3 regions of the Novosphingobium sp. BL-S-32 genome follow, and region 3 is predicted to be linked to each of the others. Evidence: riboswitches for the same ligand, from Rfam matches in the RefSeq annotation. Region 3 holds a riboswitch; each other region holds the start of a gene.
What was found. Region 3 has a riboswitch for cobalamin ahead of AC1VVK_RS12535 (hypothetical protein). Riboswitches for the same ligand answer to the same signal wherever they lie in the genome.
Positions count from the first base shown of each region.

Region 1: it holds a riboswitch for cobalamin, as region 3 does, so the genes downstream of both, AC1VVK_RS23775 (cobalamin biosynthesis protein CobG) here and AC1VVK_RS12535 (hypothetical protein) in region 3, are expected to answer to the same signal.
Region 2: it holds a riboswitch for cobalamin, as region 3 does, so the genes downstream of both, cobW (cobalamin biosynthesis protein CobW) here and AC1VVK_RS12535 (hypothetical protein) in region 3, are expected to answer to the same signal.

Region 1 is NZ_CM166477.1:1,671,570-1,677,949, forward strand. Features, by position in the region: gene AC1VVK_RS23765 (HlyD family secretion protein) at 1-739, shown strand, start outside; gene AC1VVK_RS23770 (efflux transporter outer membrane subunit) at 739-2,136, shown strand; cobalamin riboswitch at 2,229-2,450, shown strand; gene AC1VVK_RS23775 (cobalamin biosynthesis protein CobG) at 2,629-3,780, shown strand; gene AC1VVK_RS23780 (precorrin-8X methylmutase) at 3,780-4,409, shown strand; gene cobI (precorrin-2 C(20)-methyltransferase) at 4,406-5,134, shown strand; gene cobJ (precorrin-3B C(17)-methyltransferase) at 5,131-5,892, shown strand; gene AC1VVK_RS23795 (cobalt-precorrin-6A reductase) at 5,856-6,380, opposite strand, start outside.
Region 2 is NZ_CM166477.1:524,395-530,774, reverse strand. Features, by position in the region: gene AC1VVK_RS19095 (helix-turn-helix domain-containing protein) at 1-680, shown strand, start outside; gene AC1VVK_RS19090 (DUF3325 domain-containing protein) at 682-951, opposite strand; gene AC1VVK_RS19085 (PepSY-associated TM helix domain-containing protein) at 948-2,498, opposite strand; gene AC1VVK_RS19080 (hypothetical protein) at 2,495-2,818, opposite strand; cobalamin riboswitch at 3,091-3,334, shown strand; gene cobW (cobalamin biosynthesis protein CobW) at 3,524-4,573, shown strand; gene cobN (cobaltochelatase subunit CobN) at 4,737-6,380, shown strand, end outside.
Region 3 is NZ_CM166476.1:2,648,611-2,654,990, reverse strand. Features, by position in the region: gene cobT (nicotinate-nucleotide--dimethylbenzimidazole phosphoribosyltransferase) at 1-160, opposite strand, end outside; gene AC1VVK_RS12545 (DUF1636 domain-containing protein) at 157-564, opposite strand; gene AC1VVK_RS12540 (TonB-dependent receptor plug domain-containing protein) at 564-2,495, opposite strand; cobalamin riboswitch at 2,614-2,820, opposite strand; cobalamin riboswitch at 2,880-3,088, shown strand; gene AC1VVK_RS12535 (hypothetical protein) at 3,285-3,872, shown strand; gene AC1VVK_RS12530 (cobyrinic acid a,c-diamide synthase CobB) at 3,869-5,179, shown strand; gene AC1VVK_RS12525 (sulfotransferase family protein) at 5,213-6,380, shown strand, end outside.

The DNA of each region.
Region 1 (6,380 bases), on a different replicon from region 3:
CGCAGCGCTGTCCAATTCCGAACAGAGCCAGCGCTCGCGCGAGGCGGCGCTGCTGGGGCAGGAAGCCGGGATCGCCAGCGCCAAAGCGCAGCTCGTTCGGGCGCGGGCCGACATGAAGCGGGCCGATGCACTGGTGGCGGACGGCTCGATCTCGGAGCGGGAGCGCGACCAGACATTGGCCACCCTGCTCGCCGCAGAAGCGGCGGTGCGACAGGCCGGCGCCTCGCGCGCGATCGGCGGTCAGGACGTGCGATCGGTGATCGTCGGCCGGGGCGGTCTTCAGGCGGCGGTGGAAGCGGCGCAGGCGCAGCTCCATCTGGCACAGATAGACCTCGACAATTCGGTGATCCGCGCGCCGGTGGACGGGCGCCTTTCGGAAATCGGCGTGCGTAACGGCGCCTATGTCTCGGCGGCCACGCAGCTCATGTTCCTGGTGCCGGACGACATGTGGATCATCGCCAACTTCAAGGAGGCGCAGACGCGGGACATGCGCGTGGGCCAGCGGGCCCATTTTCGCGTGGACGCGCTGGGCGGCGCGCGGCTGACGGGCCATGTGCAGGATATCGCGCCCGCCACCGGCTCCGAATTCGCGGTGCTCCGGGCGGACAACGCCACCGGCAACTTCGTGAAAGTGGCGCAGCGCATTCCGGTGCGGATCAAGATCGATCCCGGGCAGGCCCTCACGCAGCGGCTGCGGCCGGGCATGTCGGTGGAGATCACCGTGTCGACGAGGGATTGATGCGGCGCCTTGCCATCGTCGCAAGCCTGCTGGCGCTGACTGCCGGTTGCGCGGGACCGCCTGTAGCCCTCGCGCCCGTGGAGCCCGTGGTCCCGCCCGCAGAGTGGCGAACCGACGCAGGGCCGACTGCGCCGCTCGACCGCGCATGGTGGCAGGCCTTCGGCGACCCGCAGCTTACCGCACTCGTCGAAGCGGCTCTGGCGCGCAACATCGACATCGCGCAGGCCGCCGCCCGCATCCGCGACGCGCGCGCGCAGGAACGGCTGGCCCATGCGCAGTTGCTGCCCACGGTCGACGCGGCAGCCTCGGCATCGGATTCGCGCAGCATCGATGCCTTCGGGGTTGCAGAGGTGCAGCAGATCGCGCAGCCGGGCGTGCAGGCGGCGTGGGAAGCAGACATTTTCGGGCGTCTGGCAGACCAGCAGGCAGCGGCGCGCGCGGGGTGGCTGGCCAGCCAGGCAGCGCGGGATTCAATCCGCCTCTCGGTCGCGGCGACGGCGGCAAACGGCTATATCGCCTTGCTCGGCCTCGACGCGCAGCTTGCCATTGCCCAACAGACGCTGGACGCGCGGCGCCGGGAACTGCAACTGGCAGAGCGCCGGGTCGGCGCGGGCTATTCGCCGCGTCTGGACCTTGCGCAGGCACAGGCCGAGTATCAGGCCACCGCCCAACTGATCCCCTCCTTGCGCGAAGCCACGGCGCGGCAGGAAAATGCCTTGCGCCTGCTCGCAGGGAACGTGCCCGGCGGCGTCGCGCGCGCCACTTCGCTCGCCCTGCTGACAGAGCCGGTGATCCCGGAAGGCCTGCCGTCCCAGCTCTTGGCGCGCCGACCGGACGTGGCGCAGGCCGAGCTGCAACTGGCTGCCGCCGACAAGTCGCTCGCCGCTGCCCGCAAGCGTTTCCTGCCGCAGCTTCAACTCACCGGCTCCGGCGCCTTGGTATGGTCCTCGCTGCTGGTGGGTGATCCGATCGGAGTGTGGTCTCTGGGTGGCAGCATCCTTGCGCCGATCTTCGAAGGCGGACGGCTGCGCGCCGGGGCCGAAAGCGCCGCCGCCCAGCGGGACAATGCCGCGCTGGCCTACCGCAAGGCCGCGCTCACCGCCTTTCGCGAGGTGGAGGACGCGCTTGGCTCGGCCCGGGAAGCGGACGAACTCATGACCATCCTGGCCGCCCAGCGCACGGCAGACGCCGAAGGCCTGCGCCTTGCCACCAACCGCCGCCGCGAGGGCTATTCGCCCTATCTTGAACAGCTGGTTGCCCAGCGCGGCCTGCTCAACGTGGAACTCAACCTCGTGCAGGCGCGGACGGCGGCGTTGCAGGCACGGGTATCGCTCTATCTGGCGATGGGCGGCGGCTGGAGCCGCGATGCGGTCGCAGGGCTGGAAGCCTCGCCGTAGCGCGTGATCGCGCTCGCGACGACTATGGATCGGCTATTGGCTTGGCAGAGCCAATTCGATAGAGCGGCGGCAAGGTGACAGGCGTGCCTGTTGCCGGACATGATCGTGCCGGTGCCCCCGAAGGGGCTTAATCGGGAATGCGGTGCGGGGGTGTAGCCCCCAAATCCGCGGCTGTCCCTGCAACTGTAAGCGGATAGCGCGATGCACACGCCCTTTTAAGGGCAGCCACTGGACCGGCGCGTTGCCGGTCTGGGAAGGCGTGTATCAAGCTGTGACCCGCGAGCCAGGAGACCTGCCGGCGCACTGGTCGCTCTTGCCCTGACCCAGGGGATGGTCATGGCACGGTTCTTCTCCGTCTGGGCGACGAAGCTGTGTGGCTGGGGCTGCACGGTCGCGTGGTGGTGGGCGTAGTTCGCGCCTGCCCATCGCCGCGCGTCGGCCGGCCATGTCGGTATGCCCCGCCTTCGTTCGCCCGGCGCGCGGAGAGCGATTTTGGGTCCGCTGGAAGGGGATCGAAGCGGCGGCACGGTAAGGGGATGGTGCCCCGATGCCTGGCGCCCGATGATGGCGGGAGACGGGCTGCTGGTCCGCGTAAAGCCGCGTCTCGGCCGCCTGATGCCCGCTCAGGCCGTGGCTCTGGGCGAAGCGGCGCTCGCGCATGGGTCGGGTGCGCTTGACCTTACACGCCGCGCGAACCTGCAAATTCGCGGTGTGAGCGAGGCCGAATGGCCGCGCCTGCTCGACCGGTTGCTGGAGACCGGCCTCGTGGATGCGGACGCAACACGCGAAGCCCGGCGCAATATCCTCGTCTCGCCCGCAGGGCGCCCCGGCGAGGATACCCATCGCATCGCTCGCGAACTGGACGAGCGCCTCGACGAATTGCCCGTACTACCGGGCAAGGCCGGTTTCGTCATCGACGCCGGACCTGTGCCGATGCTGTCCGCCGAACCCGGCGATTTCCGGATCGAGCGCGGGCGCGACGGCATGCTCCTGCTGCGCGCCGATGGACGCTCTACCGGCATAGGACTGGCGCCGGGCCGGGAAGTCACCGCGCTGATCGATCTGACGCGCTGGTTCATGGCAAGCGGCGGAGCAAGTGCGGGCCGCATGGCACGCCATTCCGCGCCCTTGCCGGACTGGGCGACAGGAACCGCCGCCCCCGGGCTCGCCGCGCCCCTGCCCGTCCCCGGCCGTCACGCGATGGGCACCGCCTATGGCCTGCCGTTCGGGCGCGTGAGCGCGCAAGCCTTCCTGCGATTGGCGCAAGACTCCGGCGTGGCGGGCATTCGTACGTCGCCCTGGCGCATCCTTCTGACTGAGGGGGGCGGGCCGATCGAGCACGAAGGCCTGTCGATCGATCCCCACCATTCGCTGCTGCGCGCCGATGCCTGCCCCGGCGCGCCCGACTGCCCGCAAGCCAGTGTCGAGACCCGGACGCTCGCCGCCCGCCTTGCGCCGCATGTCGCCGGGCACCTGCACGTTTCGGGTTGTGCCAAGGGCTGCGCCCATCCCGGTGCCGCCGATGTGGTCGTGACCGGGCGCGAGGGTGCCTACGACCTTTCCTTCAGCGCGTGCGCCGGTTCTCCGCCCCTTCGCTCGGGTCTGAATGCCGCAGACCTCCTCGCCCATTTTGGAGTCGCTTGATGCCTTACGATTATGAAAAGGACGGCGCGGCGATCTACCGCCAGTCCTTTGCCACCATACGCGCGGAAGCCGACCTTGCCCGCTTCTCCGCCGAGGAGGAGCCCGTTGCCGTCCGCATGATACACGCGGCAGGCATGGTCGAACTGGCCGCGCACATCCGCTTTTCCGCCGGCTTTGCAGTCGCCGCGCGCGCCGCGCTGGCTGCGGGAGCGCCCGTGCTCTGCGATGCACGGATGGTGTCCGAAGGCATTACCCGCGCCCGCCTGCCAGCTTACAACGGGGTCATCTGCACCCTCGGCGATGCCGAAGTGCCGGACCTTGCGCACCGGATCGGCAACACCCGCTCGGCGGCGGCGCTGGAACTGTGGCGGCCACATCTCGGCGGCGCGATCGTCGCCATCGGCAACGCGCCGACCGCGCTGTTTCACTTGCTCAACATGCTTGAGGACCCCGACTGCCCCCGCCCGGCGGCCATCATCGGTTGCCCGGTGGGCTTCGTCGGCGCGGCCGAGTCCAAGCATGCCTTGTGGCTGACCGCACCGGTTCCCTGCTGCATCGTCGAGGGACGGCTTGGTGGGAGCGCCATTACCGTGGCGGCCGTCAACGCACTGGCGAGCCGCGCGGAATGAGCGCGTCAGGAACCATCCACGGCGTCGGCCTCGGCCCCGGTGCGGCGGACCTGCTGAGCGTGCGCGCCGACCGGCTCGTGCGCGGCACGCGGCAAATCGCCTATTTCCGCAAAAAGGGACGCGCGGGTCGGGCGCGGAGTACCGTCGACAGCCTGCTGCGGACCGATGCGGTCGAAATCGCGATGGAATACCCGGTCACGACAGAAATTCCGCTCGACGATCCCGCTTACAATGCCTGCCTTCAGGCTTTCTATGCGGATTGCACGGAACGGCTGGCGGAGGCTGCGCGCGGCGGCGAGGACGTCGTCGTGCTTTGCGAGGGGGATCCGTTTTTCTACGGCTCGTTCATGCACCTGCACAGCCGGCTCTCCGGGCGGGTGCCGGTGGAAGTCGTGCCTGGCATCACCGGCATGGCTGGCGCCTGGAACGCGACCGGGCTGCCGATCACCTGGGGAGACGATGTGCTGACCGTCGCGATGGCGACGCTGCCCGAAACGGAATTGGCGCGCCGTATCCACGATACCGATGCGCTAGTGGTGATGAAGATCGGCCGCAATCTGCCGAAGCTGCGCCGCGCGGTGGCTGCCGCCGGACGCGAGGATGCGGCGTGGCTGGTAGAATATGCGGCCATGCCCGAGCAGCGGGTGACCCGGCTTGTCGATGCCGAGAACGTCGCGCCCTATTTCTCGATCCTGCTCATCCACGGTCAGGGACGCAGACCGTGAGCGGATGGATCGCGGTCGCGGGCCTTGGGCCCGGGGACGAGGCGCTCGTCACGCCCGAAGCCACGCAGGCGCTGGCCGAGGCGACCGATGTAGTGGGCTACGGTCCCTATGTGGCGCGGGTTGCGCCGCGTGAAGGGCTGGTGCTTCACCCATCCGACAACCGCGTGGAGCTTGAGCGGGCGGCCATGGCGCTGGACCTTGCCGCGCAGGGTCGCCGGGTGCTGGTCGCGTCCTCGGGCGATCCGGGAGTCTTCGCGATGGCTGCCGCCGTGTTCGAGGCGCTGGAGGACGGCCCGGCGCACTGGCGCAAACTCGATATCCGGGTGCTGCCCGGCATCACCGCGATGCTGGCGGCAGCAGCCCGCGCCGGAGCGCCGCTCGGTCATGATTTCTGCGCGATCAATCTGTCCGACAACCTCAAGCCCTGGCCGGTGATCGAGAAAAGGCTGCGGCTCGCGGCCGAGGCCGACTTTGCGATGGCGTTCTACAATCCCCGCTCACGCGCGCGGCCGGAGGGGTTCGCCAAGGCGCTTACGGTTCTGCGCGAAGCCTGCGGAGATGACCGGCTGGTCCTCTTCGCCCGCGCGGTGTCCACGCCGGAAGAAGTCCTCCGGATCGTCCCGCTTCGCGAGGCGCGGGCGGAAATGGCGGATATGCGCACGATGGTCATCGTCGGATCCAGCCGCACCCGGATCATCGAACGACCCGGCGCGCCGATCCTCTACACCCCGCGCTCAGTGCCGGAGGATGCCTCGTGACCGAGCCACCGAAGGACATCCTGCGACCCGTGCAATTCGAGCCTGTGCTGCAGGACCGGGCGGTCGATCATCAGTACTGGCAAGCCCAATTGCCGCGCCGCGATCAGCTTTGCGCTGGCGCCGGTACCCCCCGCATTCTTGCAGACGACGAGGTCGATGGCATGGTGCCGCAACAACTCGAGGTCCGCCTCGACGCCAAACGGCCCCCGGTCCACCACGAGGCTGAAGTCGGGCAGCTTCGGCGGCGAATCCGGCGCATCGACGAAGCGCAGCAGGTAGTGATGTTGCGGCCGGTCGGCGAAAGCGTCGACGTGCATCCGGCCGAGCGCCAGCATCACCCGTCGGGGCGGTCCGGCAAGGGCATCGACGGCCGCTGCGATATCCGCCACGCGAGTCCAGCGGTCCGCAATTTCGGGCTGCCACGCAGGGCGGGTGAAGGCGGCATGGGCGACACCTGTGAGAGCGGCCGCCGTCACTGCGTTGGCGCT
Region 2 (6,380 bases), on a different replicon from region 3:
GCCAGGCGCTGGCCGACATGGCGCGGATCAGCCTCTCGACGCTGGAAAAGGCACTGGCCGGCAAGCGCCCTTTCACGCTGGCGACGCTGCTGCGGATCGAGGAAGCGCTGGGCGTGAACTTGCGCCCCGGCGCTGTCGCGGGCACGCCTGCACCACTGCCTAGCGCCGGAGATGTCGCCCCCGAAGCATTGGGGGCCTATGCCCGCTCGGCCGTGGCCTGGCTGGAAGGCCGCTACCTCACCTTGCGCCCCAGCTTCGGCACGCCGGGCAGCCTGTTCGCCTATCTGACGACAATCCGGTGGGACAGCGCCAAGGCCTGCCTCGCTTTCGCCGAATCCGGCCGGTCAGACGCGCGTTTCGAGCAGGCGGGGCAAGTCTCGATGCCCAACCTTTCCGGCCATATCTACCTCGTGACCAACGAGCAGGGGCAATATCGCCTTGCCATCCTCTCGCGCCCGACCATCGATGGTGGGCTGTTCGGCATTCTCACCACGCTGGAAGTGGGCAAGGGCTCGCAGCTCGTTCCCGCCGCCGCGCCGCTCGCCCTGCGCAAGCTGGTCGAGGGTGAGGAGGTGGCGCTGGGGCTGGTAACGCCCGAGATGCCGCACTTCGCGCCTTATCGCGAGATGCTCGGCCGCGCGACTGACGACGACTACGCGCGGGTACACATGCCCGGCTGACTTAGCGTTTCGGCAGGTGGAGCAGCGCCACCGTCAGCCACGCACCCACTGTCAGATGCGCCCACCAGGCAACGAGGCCATAGCCGCCGCCAAACCCAGCCATGTCAACGGCAAGCGCCGCCGCCAGCAGGGTCCATCCGGCCCACCGGGCGGTAAAGGCGTGGCTCTTCGCGAGCGTTCGCCCGGAAAGGTCGCGCTGGTGGCGCGGCATGGACACTGCCAGCGCCCAGAAACCGGCCAGCGCGAGCAGGATGCCCAGAACGTGGGTCATGCCCGCACTGCCTTTTCCCTGCCCACCGCCCGGCCGGACGACGCCTTGCGTTGGCGTGCCGCAAGCCTCGTAGCCGCCAGCGCGAAGGCAGCCGCAAGCGACAGCATGACCATATCGAAAGCCACGAACAGCCAGTCCCCCCTCATCAGACTGACAGGCAGCCCCCGGCTGGTGGTGAAGGCGTTGACCAGCGGTACCGCCGAGAAAAGCAGCGCCGCCAGTCTGAGCGCCTCAAGCCATGCCCGCGCAGCCGGGCGCACCAGCGCCCAGATCAGCACGCCCAGCCAGACGAGGAACATCGTGTGGATCTCCCAGTCCGCGCGCGCCGCCATCCCCGTGGGCAACAGGCGGTTGGCGAGGAAGTAAGAGGGAATGGCGCAGCCCAGCCCGGCAATCGTCGCAATGTTGAGTTTTTCCACGAGGCGGAAGCCGAAATGCGGGCGCTCCGGATCGGGCAGGCGCTGGCGGCGCTTGACGGTCCAGAGCACAAGCCCGGTGCCGACCATCGCGGTTCCGGCAAGGCCGCTCAGGAAATAGAGCCAGCGCAGCGCAATCTGCGCGAAGCGTCCCGAATGGAGGCCGATCATCACGCTCTCGGTCTTGAGCGCGGCGCCCTGCGGCAGGCTGCCGCCGGTCTGGCGGCCGCTGGGGCCATCGAAGACCATGACTTCGCCGCGTGAACCCATCGCCTCGCCCGGCCCGCGCGTCAGCGCGATCGTCGCGGTCGCATCGCCCGGATTGTTGATCCGCACCACGCCAACCTCACGCCCGCCCCACTGCGCCGATGCCTTGCGCATCAGCGGCGCAAGGTCGGCAAGGGGCACGTTCCTGCCGCTGCGTTCGGCTGCGGGTGGGTCGCCGAAAACCGCGGACTGGAATGTGTCGGGCGAGGCGTAGTTCGCCAAAATGCCCCACGGCATGTACATCGCCGCCAGCGTCACCAGCCCGGTAAAGGTAATCATCAGGTGGAACGGCAACGCCAGCACGGCGGTCACGTTGTGCGCGTCCAGCCACGATCGCTGCCCCTTGCCGAAGCGCAGCATGAAGAAGTCGACGAAGATCTTCTTGTGCGTGATCACGCCCGAGAGGATCGCCACCAGCATGAACATCGCCGCGATGCCCACTAGATAGCGGGCCCAGAGGACCGGCAGGTAATGCAGGTCGAAATGGAAGCGATAGAGGAAGTAGCCGCCGTTGGTCTGGCGCACAGTCACTTCCCGGCCGCTTTCATCGAGTACGGCCTCGGTCTGGCCACTGGTGCCGGTGCCTGGGTACCAGAAGGCCTGCGTGGTGGCACTGCGCCCGTTGGGAAGCGTGAGAAACCAGAAGCTCGCGTCTGGCGCGGTGCGCTGGAGGAAGCGGACCGCGCCTTGCGCCGATGCCACTGGATCGGCCGTGCCGGTCACTTCGGGCTGCATCCAGCGGGTGATCTCGTCCTGGAAATAGGCCGAAGTACCCGTGGCGAACATCGCAAACAGCAGCCAGCCCAGCACCAGCCCCGTCCAGGTGTGCACGAGCGCCATCGATTGCCGCAGGCTCTCCTTCACAGGCGGCCCCCCGTTGTCAAAGAAAACCAGAGGTAACCGGCCATGACCGCGCCCGAAACGAGCATCCACAACCACAGCCGCGCCACCAAACGCATGCCGAACGCCGCCAGCGCCAGCACCGCGAAGATCGCGAACGACAGCAGCGTGGCCGCCATGCTCGCTTCGGGCGCGGAGACCGCAAGACCATGCGCCAACGCGCGGGCAACGCAGGCCGCCGCCAGCGAAGACAGCGCATAATTGGCCGGAACCGCCGCCAGCAGTCTTGCCGCGAGATTGCCTTTGCCGATGCCTTTACGGACCTTGCCCGCGCGCGTGTTCATGACGGCTCCGAAAGTGCGCCTTGGCCGCGTTATTGCGAACCATTCGCATTTCTGGAGCTGCTAACAGAGTCCCAACTTGCGAGTCAATCGCATTAGATGCAAAATCGAGGGGATCTGTACCGCGAGCCTGATGCGTTGCTCATCGTCATCGCGTTTTGGATCGGCCTGCGCGTGCGATCCCGGCGCTTGCCCGGGGCCCGACACTTGCGGGCGGACACGGCGACGGCTAGGAGCCTGTCTGTCCGCCGCAGCCCCCGACCGGGGCGACGGTGAACACTATTATCGCGCCGGTGCCCCGCAAGGGGCTTAAAATGGGAACACGGTACGAGTGGCCTGCCACTCCAATCCGGGGCTGTCCCTGCAACTGTAAGCGGCGAGCGCGATGCACATTCGCGGCGGGGCAAAGCCTCTGCCCGCAGCCACTGGGCCGGACGCTAAGTCATGCGAGGCCTGGGAAGGCGGTGCATCGTGCCGTGACCCGCAAGCCAGGAGACCTGCCGGGGTCGATGTCGCTCTTGCCCGGGTCCAGGGATTGGCCAAGGCACGGTAACTCTCCGTCTGAGCGACGTGATGCATGCGGCCGGGGCCGCAGCGGCATGCCACGTCGGGCGCTCGCGCGCCTGCCCGACGCCCGTGTGTCCGCGTCGTCCGCAAGAGACGGCCCGCCCCGCCGCTTCCGAGTTACCGGCGCGCGGGAGACGATACATGAGCAAAATTCCCACCACCGTCATCACCGGCTTTCTGGGCGCCGGCAAGACCACGCTGATCCGCCACCTGCTGCAGAACGCCAAGGGCCGCCGCCTTGCGCTGATCATCAACGAGTTCGGCGATGTCGGCGTGGACGGCGAACTGGTGAAGGGCTGCAATGACGAGGCCTGCCCGGAAGACGACATCGTCGAACTGGCCAATGGCTGCATCTGCTGCACCGTCGCCGACGATTTCCTGCCGACGATGCAGAAGCTGCTCGACCGCGAGAACAAGCCCGATCACATCATCATCGAGACCAGCGGCCTTGCCCTGCCCAAGCCGCTGGTAAAGGCCTTCCAGTGGCCCGACATCCGCACCCGCGCCACGGTTGACGGCGTGGTCGCGCTGATCGACGCCGATGCCGTCGCGGCCGGCCGCTTCGCCACCGACGAGGCGGCGCTGGCGGCAGCACGCGCGGCCGACCCGATGCTGGACCACGAAAGCCCGCTGGAAGAACTGTTCGAGGAACAGCTGGGCTGCGCCGACATGGTCGTGCTCAACAAGACCGACCTCGTCGACGCCGATGCCCTCGCCCATGTCGAGACGCTGGTGCTGGCCGAGACGCGCCCCGGCGTGAAGATCGTGCGTGCCGATCACGGCGCGGTCGACATCGCCGCGCTGCTGGGCATCACCGCCGCTGCCGAGGACGATCTCGATTCCCGTCCCTCGCACATCGATGGGCTGGACGAGGATCACGACCATGACGACTTCGACAGCTTCGTCGTTTCCGGCAGCGATGTGGTCGATCTCGACGCTCTTCTCGCCCGTCTGAAGGACCTGATCGCAGAGCACGACGTGCTGCGCGTGAAGGGCATGGTCGCGGTTTCGGGCAAGCCGAGCCGCCTTGTGGTGCAGGCCGTGGGCCCGCGCATCCAGCACTTCTACGACCGTGCGTGGCTGCCGCAGGACGTGCGCCGCACCCAGCTTGTCATCATCGGCCAGAAGGGGCTGGACCGCGCCGCCATCGAGGCTGGGCTTGCGCATGTTCTCGGCACGGTAGCGGCTTGAGGTTCTCCCTCATGCCCACCTTCGCCGCCCCCCCCTACCCTCGTCATTACGGACCCGCGAAGCGGGTGAAGCAATCCAGAGTCGCGCAGAGCCGCACTGGATTGCTTCGCTACGCTCGCAATGACGAGTCAGAGTTCTGTCGCAGTTGCGGGGGGAACGCCTGATGCACCTTCTGTCCGCCACGCCGGGGACGATCTCGGGCGGCGAGGAGGCGATCGACCTCGACCAGTCTCCCGGCGACATGGTGATCCTCACCGTGGCGGACAGCGAACTCGCCTGCTTCGCGGGCGCGGCGGCGCGAATGCTGGAGGGTTCTCCCAGCATTCGCCTTGCCAATCTGCTGCAACTGCGCCACCCCTATTCGATCGACCTCTATGTCGAAAAGGTGATCGCCAAGGCCAGGTTCGTCTGCGTGATCCTTCTCGGCGGAAAGAGCTACTGGGGCTACGGCATCGACGAGATCGCCCGCGTCGCGCGCGAGAACGGCATTGCCTTCGCCGCCATTGCCGATGGGCGCGAGGCAGACCCGGCGCTCGACCGCGCCTCCACCCTGCCCGCCGAATTGCGCGAGCGGATGCGCGATTATCTGCGGCAGGGCGGCATGGCCAATGCCCTCTCGTTCCTGCGCACCGCCGCCCGGACCATCGACCATGACGCGGGCGAGCCGGATGATCCGGTGCCGGTAGCCGACGCCGGGCTCTACCTTGCGGGCACCGAGCGCGCTGGGCTTGCCGACGTGCAGGCAGGCTGGGCCCAAGGCCGCCCGCTCGCGCTGCTGGTGTTCTACCGCGCGCTGATGATCGCGGGCACGCTCGATGCCGTGGACGCCATGATCGCGGCGCTGCGGGAGCGCGGCTTCAACGTCGCTGCCGTTCACGTTCGCGCCCTGCGAGAGCCTTTCGCGGTGGACTGGCTGAGCGGATTGCTAGGCGAGATCGCGCCCGATGTGATCGTCAATGCCACCAGCTTCGCCTCGTCCTCGGCAGGCGACGATCGCAAGCCGGGCATTCTCGAAAAGGCGGACTGCCCGATCCTGCAAGTCGCCTTCGCGGGCGTGGAGGAAAGCGAATGGCAGGGCTCCGCGCGCGGTCTGGGCCCGCGCGATCTCGCCATGAACGTCGCGCTGCCGGAGGTGGACGGGCGCGTTTTCACCCGCGCGGTCGCTTTCAAGGCAGCGGAGCGATTTGACGAAGTGACCCAATGCGGCATCGTCGTCCCGCGCGTGGCGCCGGACCGAGTGGCGTTCGTCGCCGATCTTGCCGCGAACTGGGCGGGCCTGCGCCGCACGGCGGCTGCCAAGCGCCGCGTCGCGCTGGTCCTGGCGAACTATCCCAACCGCGACGGGCGGATCGGCAACGGCGTCGGCCTCGATACCCCCGCCAGCACCGCTGCGATCATCGCCGCTCTGGCCGAGACGGGCTATGACACCGGCGACGCGCCCAAGAACGGCGCCGCGCTGATGCGCGTGATGACCGGCGGCGTGACCAACGACCTGACATCGCTGGACCGTCCCGGCGAAGTCTCGCTGCCGCTTTCGGCCTACGAAGCCGCTTTCGCAGCGGTGCCCGAAAGCGCGCGCAAGGCCATGTCCGAACGCTGGGGAGAGCCTTCGGCCGATCCCTTCGTGCGGGATGGCGCGTTCCGCCTGCCGGTGCACCGCTTCGGCAATCTCGCCGTCGCCGTGCAGCCCGCGCGCGGCTACAACATCGATCCCAAAGCCAGCTATCACGATCCGGCCCTGCCGCCGCCGCACGCCTACCTCGCCTTCCACGTTTGGCTGGCGCAGGAATTCGGCGCGCAGGCGGTG
Region 3 (6,380 bases):
CGGCCATGAAGACCGCGATCTCCTCCAGCCGGCCCAGCGAACCGGCGGGCTTGGTCAGCTCCGCCTGCCGCCGCGCCGCCGCATCGGCGGCCCCGGCATCGGGCGCGGGAAGATCGGCAAGCGCGGCGGCGAAAGCCGCGCTGTCGGCGAACATGGTCATGTGCAGATATACCCTTCGGGGGGAGTGCGGGTGATGAAGTGGCCTTTCACGCCCTGCGGCCATTCGCGATAAGGGACCTGCCCTTCCTCACTGGCCGCGTGGCGCACGGCATATTCGAGGATCGCACGCGCGGCCTCTTCGTCGGGCGTGAAGTCGCCCAGCACATAGCCCACCTTGCCCGGCGCGCGCAGATGGACGGCGCAGTGGCGCTGGCAGGCGAACAGGCAGGGCATCTCCTGGACCGCCACGCCTTGCAGGCCCGGTTCGGCGGCCTGCACCGTGCGCATGGCCTCGGCCAGCAGCGCGCCGCCGCGCTGCCCGCCTTCGTCCTCGCGTGCAGCGGCCGAGAACCGGCAGGTGCTGCAAACCACCACCGACGGTCCCGGCTCGACTGCGTTCAACATCAGAACTGGCTCCTCAGGCCCAGGTAAACCGTACGGCCGAGCGAATTGTAGCCGGCCGCCGTCTCGTAGTCCTTGTCGGTCAGGTTTTCGATGCGGCCCTGAAGCATGAGCCCGGGCGCGACTGTCCACTGGGCGCGCAAGTCGAGCAACCAGTAATCGTCAAGCTTCGCCGTGCCGGTGGCGGCGTTGTAGCTCCCGCCCGAATAACGCGCGGCGATGCTGGCGCGGATGCCCTGCGGCAGGTCCACGCCGCCCTCGATATTGGCGAGATGGCGCGGCACGCGCTGAAGTTGGCGGCCATAGGTGCTGCTGTCCGGCGTGCGGTCCTCCGCCTCGATCAGGCTGTAATTGCCTTCGGCGAAGAGCACCTTCCACTTGGCGGACGCCGCCAGTTCGAGGCCCTGCGCATGGGCCTTGCGAACATTGGCGTAGTAGCCGAAGCGCTCGGTGGTGGTGCCCGGGATGTAGCAGATGTCCGGCAGGGTGCCGCTGGTCGGGCAATAGGCGAAGTCGATCAGGTTGTCGGTATCGCGCTGGAACCAGGTGGCCGAGACGTGGAACAGGTCGCCAAGCCCCTGCTCGGCGCCCACCTGCCAGCCCTTGGCCTTTTCAGGCTGGAGGTTGGCCGCGCCGTAGTCGCTGAACAGCTGGTAGAGCGACGGAGCCTTGTAGCCCTGATCGTAGCTGGCGCGGATCACGGTCTTGCCCGCGTTCGGCGTATAGGCCGCACCGGCGCTGAACACCGTGTTGCCACCGAAGCGCGACTGATGGTCGTAACGCGCGCCGCCGCTCACGGTGAGCCCGGTCACAGGGCTGACGCGCAGTTCGCCGTAGACGCTGTTGGTATCCGCCTTGCTGGGCGTCAACACGTAAGGATCCGTGCTGTCCGTGGGCGAGGCGGTGGTCATCCGCTGCTCCTCGCGCTCGGCGCCGAAGACGGCCTGCACCGCGTCCGAGAAGCTGTAGGTGCCCTGATACTCGTAGCGACGCACGCGGCCATGCGCATCGAACGTGAGCTGCCGAATGGTCTGCGCGGGATCGAAGTTCTGGCGGTCGGTCTCGGTCTGGGTCACGGCCACGCGGTTGACCAGCTTGCCATCGAACAGCGCGAAGTTGAGCCCGGCGTAGCCCGCCCACTCCTTGTTCACGCCATAGGCGAGCGAGTCCCCTCCAAAGCCGTCGAAGTCGTTATGCGAATCCGACCAATAGCCCTTGAGATCGATCGAAACGCCCGGCGCGACGCGATATGTGAACGACCCGTTGGCCGCAGACCGGCGATAGCCATCGGGCTCGGTGCCCTGATCGCTGGCCGAGATGCCGTCGGTGGTGAAGCGCGAGGCGGAGACGCGCCAATCGATCGAATCCGACGTGCCGCCCACGCCGGCACGCGCCGAGACGGTATCGTGCGTGCCCGCTTCCACCGCGAAGCTGCCTTCCAGCGGCTTGGTCGGGGCACGGGTGGTGACATTGATGACGCCGCCGATGGCATCGCTACCCCAGAGGATCGACTGCGGACCGCGCAGGATCTCGATGTGATCGATATCGTCGGTGAAGAGGTTGGAGAAGGCATAGCCGCCCGCCGTCGAAGACGGATCGGCGAGGCGCATGCCGTCGATCACCATCACGCTCTGACCGGCATCGGCGCCGCGAATGCGTAGGCTGGTGGTCGTGCCGTAGCCGCCGTTGCGCGAAAGGCTGATGCCCGGCGTGCGCAGCAGCATGTCGGTGAGGGCGATCGGCTGCGCGGAAACGATGTGCGCGTCGTCGAGGACGGTCACCGTCTGGGCGACGCGATCGGCCGCCAGCGGGGTGCGCAGCGCGGTAACGACGATGCTGTCGCCACTATCTGCTTCGTCGGCGAAAGCCATCGTCGGGCAGGCCGCCGCGAGGGCCGCGAGCGAAACCGTGGTGGCGAAAATCCGGAACGTCATGGGTTTTCCTTCAAACAAGCATCGAAGACCCCCGCCGAAGCGCGAGCACCGGCAAGGCAATGGCTGTCGTTGCGCGAGGAAAAAGCCCCCTCGTTCACCCGGCACACCCTGTCCGGACGAAGAACGACTGCGTCAGGCAGGTCTCCTGGCTTGCGGGTCAATGCCGTCTCGGCCGCCTTCTCAGAATCCTGCCAAGTCAATGGCTTCGGCTCCAATGGCGAAATGGCCGCACGGCTCGCCGCTCACAGTTGCAGGGGCAGCCCGGGTCTTGAACCCGTGTTCCCTTTTGATCCTCTTACGAGGAACCTGTCGCGGCGCGGCAACTATCGTGCGGGCGCCCCGCTGGCAAGTGCCCGAAGCTTGCGCGCGCCCGCGAAGTGCCATAGGTCCGCCCCTGCAAAGGGTGCCCGAGAGGGCTTAATCGGGAAGTCCGGACCTGCGGGGAAACTCGCGGGACATGCCGGCACTGCTCCCGCAACTGTAACCGGGGATGCGCCCCGCCATGCGCCATTGGGACCGGACGGTTCCGAGAAGGCGGCGGAAGGCGCGACGATCCGGGAAGTCAGGAAACCGGCCCCTTGCCGTCGTTCCTCTGCGCGGGCGGGATGCACCGGGCGGACGAGGGCATGGTTCCCGTAGCGGGAAGCAGCCCTGGCGAGACGACAGTCGAAGTCGTGTCGAAAGGAGCCTGCCAGAGTGACACCGATCCGCTGATCCTCTCGCCGGGGCGATATCGCCCGGGGCCTTTCCTGCACGCCTTTCCCCAACCGCCTTGGGAGATCCCAGAACATGAACCGTTCCGCCAATCCGCCATCCGCCCGCGTCAGCCTCTTCGTGTTTGCCGCGCTCGCCGCCGTCATGCTGGTGACGCGCACCCATTCGCTGAGTCAGGTCGTCCACTTGCCAGACACCGACCTTGCGAGCTTCTTCGTGCTCGGCTTCTTCGTCCGCCGTGTCATCGGTTTCGCCGCGCTGTTCGCGCTCGGCTATGCGATCGATGTCGTGGTGATCTCGGTGCTGGGCGGTTCCGGATTCTGCTTTACCCCGGCCTACGCGATGCTGGTCCCGGCCTATGGCGTGATGTGGCTTGCCGGGCGCGTGGCGGCGGCGAAGCTCGGTGACCGCCTTGCCGCCCTGCCTGCCATGGCCGTGCTGCTGATCGCCGCCACTTTCGTCTCGCACTTGCTGTCGAGCGGCGGGTTCTACTTCCTTGGCGGCCGCTTCCCCGATCCGACGCTTGCCGGATTCCTGCCGCGCATCGGGCGCTATTTCCCGACCACCCTGCTCTCCACGGTGCTGTGGTCCGGCATTGCCGCCACGCTCTGGGCGCTGACCGTGACCCTGCGCCCGGCGCTGCACGCGGAACGCCGCAAGTGACCGCCTGCCCTGCCCTGCTGGTCGCCGCGCCCGCCTCGGGGCAGGGCAAGACGCTCGTCACCGCCGCGCTCGCCCGCCGCCATGCCCGCGAAGGACGGCGCGTGCGCGTGTTCAAGTGCGGGCCCGACTTCCTCGATCCCATGATCCTCGAAGCGGCGAGCGGCGCCCCGGTGCACCAGCTTGACCTCTGCATGGTCGGCGAGGCCGAATGCCGCGCGCTGCTCTACGAAGCGGCGTGCGAGGCGGACCTGATCCTCGTCGAAGGGGTGATGGGCCTGCACGACGGCGATCCCTCCGCCGCCGACCTCGCGCGGCGCTTCGGCCTGCCGGTGCTCGCGGTGGTAGACGGATCGTCCATGGCGCAGACTTTCGGCGCGCTCGTTCATGGCCTGGCGACCTATCGCGCGGGCGTGAACCTCGCCGCCGTGCTCGCTAACCGTGTGGGTAGCGCCAGGCATTCGGACCTGTTGGAGCAAAGCGTACCCAGTGACATCCGCTGGCTGGGCGCACTGGGCCGAGACGCCGCAATCGGCCTGCCCGAACGGCACCTAGGGCTGGTGCAGGCGGGCGAAGTAGCCGACCTTTCCGCCCGGTTGGACCGGGCGGCGGATCTGCTGCCGGACAGCGCGCTCTGGCTTCCGGAGCCCGTGACCTTCGCCGCGCCGGAGGGCATGACCCCGCCGCCATCGCTCGCCGGCAAGCGCATCGCCATTGCCCGCGACGAGGCTTTCGCCTTCATCTACCCGGCCAACGTCGCCTTCCTCGAAGAGGCAGGCGCGCAGGCCGTGTTCTTCTCGCCGCTGACCGACGCGGCCCTGCCCGCATGCGATGCGCTCTGGCTGCCGGGCGGCTATCCCGAACTGCATCTGGATCGCCTTGCCGCCAATGCGCCGATGCTGGCCTCGATCCGCGCGCATCACGCCGCCGGTCGCCCGATCCTCGCGGAGTGTGGCGGCATGCTCTACACGTGCGAGACGCTGGATGACGGCAAGGGCACCCGCACCGCCCTGCTCGGCCTGCTAGCGGCCCAAGCGACAATGCAGCCTCGACTGGCTGCTCTGGGAATGCAGGAGGCCAAGATCGACGGCCATCCTGTGCGCGGCCATACGTTCCACTATTCGACGCTGGAAACCGCGCTTTCCCCCATAGCCCATGCCGACACACCCGATGGGCGCCCCGGCGAGCGCGTGTTCCGCCGTGGGTCGCTGACGGCCAGCTACATGCACCTCTACTTTCCCTCGGGACCGGAGCTGGTGGCCGCACTGTTCACCGGGACCGCCCTGAAGTCAGCCGCAAAGCCCGGTTGACACCGCGCCGCGCAAGCGCCCTAAGCTGCCGGCATGTCCGCCGATATGCAGACCATTGCCGATGCCCGACAGGCCCTGTCCTCGGGCGATCTCGACCGCGCCGAGGCGCTGGCCGAAACGGCCCGCGCGCAGCCCGCGCTGGCACTCGACGCGATCGAGGTGCTGGCCCTTGCCGCCAAGGCGCGCGGCGCGGACGACCGCCACGAAGCCCTGTTGCGCGAGGCTATTGCCCTCGCCCCCGAGAGCGCCTGGCCGCGCGACGCACTGGCCGAGGAACTGCATGGCACCGGCCGCCTGCATGACGCCGAGACGGTCCTGCGCGAAACGATTGCCGCCCAGCCCGACAACCCCGATGCCCACACGCGCCTCGGCCATATGCTGAGCGAGCGCGACGAACTGGTCGAAGGCACGCACCACCTTTCCGAGGCCATCCGCATCGCCGGACGGCAGCCCCAGTTGCTCGCCGATCTCGGCCGCAATCTTCAGCGTCAGGGGCGGCTCGACGAAGCTGCCCCTCTACTGGAAGAAGCCGTGCAGGCCATGCCCGAAGCGCTGCCGCCGCTGCTCTGGCTGGCGGAGTTGGAGGAACAGGCCGGCCGTTTCGACCGCGCCGCCGCCCTGCTCGGCGGCGCGGAAACACTGGCCCAGCGACAGGGCACCGACCTGACGCTCCAGCGCGTGACGCTGCTTTCGCACACGGTGGACTGGCCGAAAGGCCTCGCCATGCTGGAAGCCGAACCCGAGCCTTCCGGCCCCGCCCTGCTGCTGCGCGGCCGCCTGCGCGACCGGGCCGGGTGTAAGGCCGAGGCATGGGATGATTTCGTCGCGGGCAAGGCCGCGCTCGCCCATGCCGCCAGCCGCAGCTATCCGGCCCGCGCGGTGGGCGAACTCGTCGCGCAATGGCGGGACTTCTTCACGCCCGAGCGCTTCGCCGATTTCCTGCCCGCCTCGCGCCGCAAGGGGGTGCCGCAGCCGGTGTTCATCCTCGGTTTTCCGCGCTCCGGCACCGCGCTGATCGAGCAAGTGGCAGCGAGCCATTCCGAAGTCCGGGCGGGCGGCGAATTGCCCTTCGGCCGCGAGCTGGCGGACAAGGCGGCCTTGTGGACTGCGGGCGCGTTCCCTCGCCACGCCGAGGCCGTAACCGAGGAACAGCGCGACACGCTGGGCGTACAACTGCGCGACCATTACTTCGCGCTTGCCG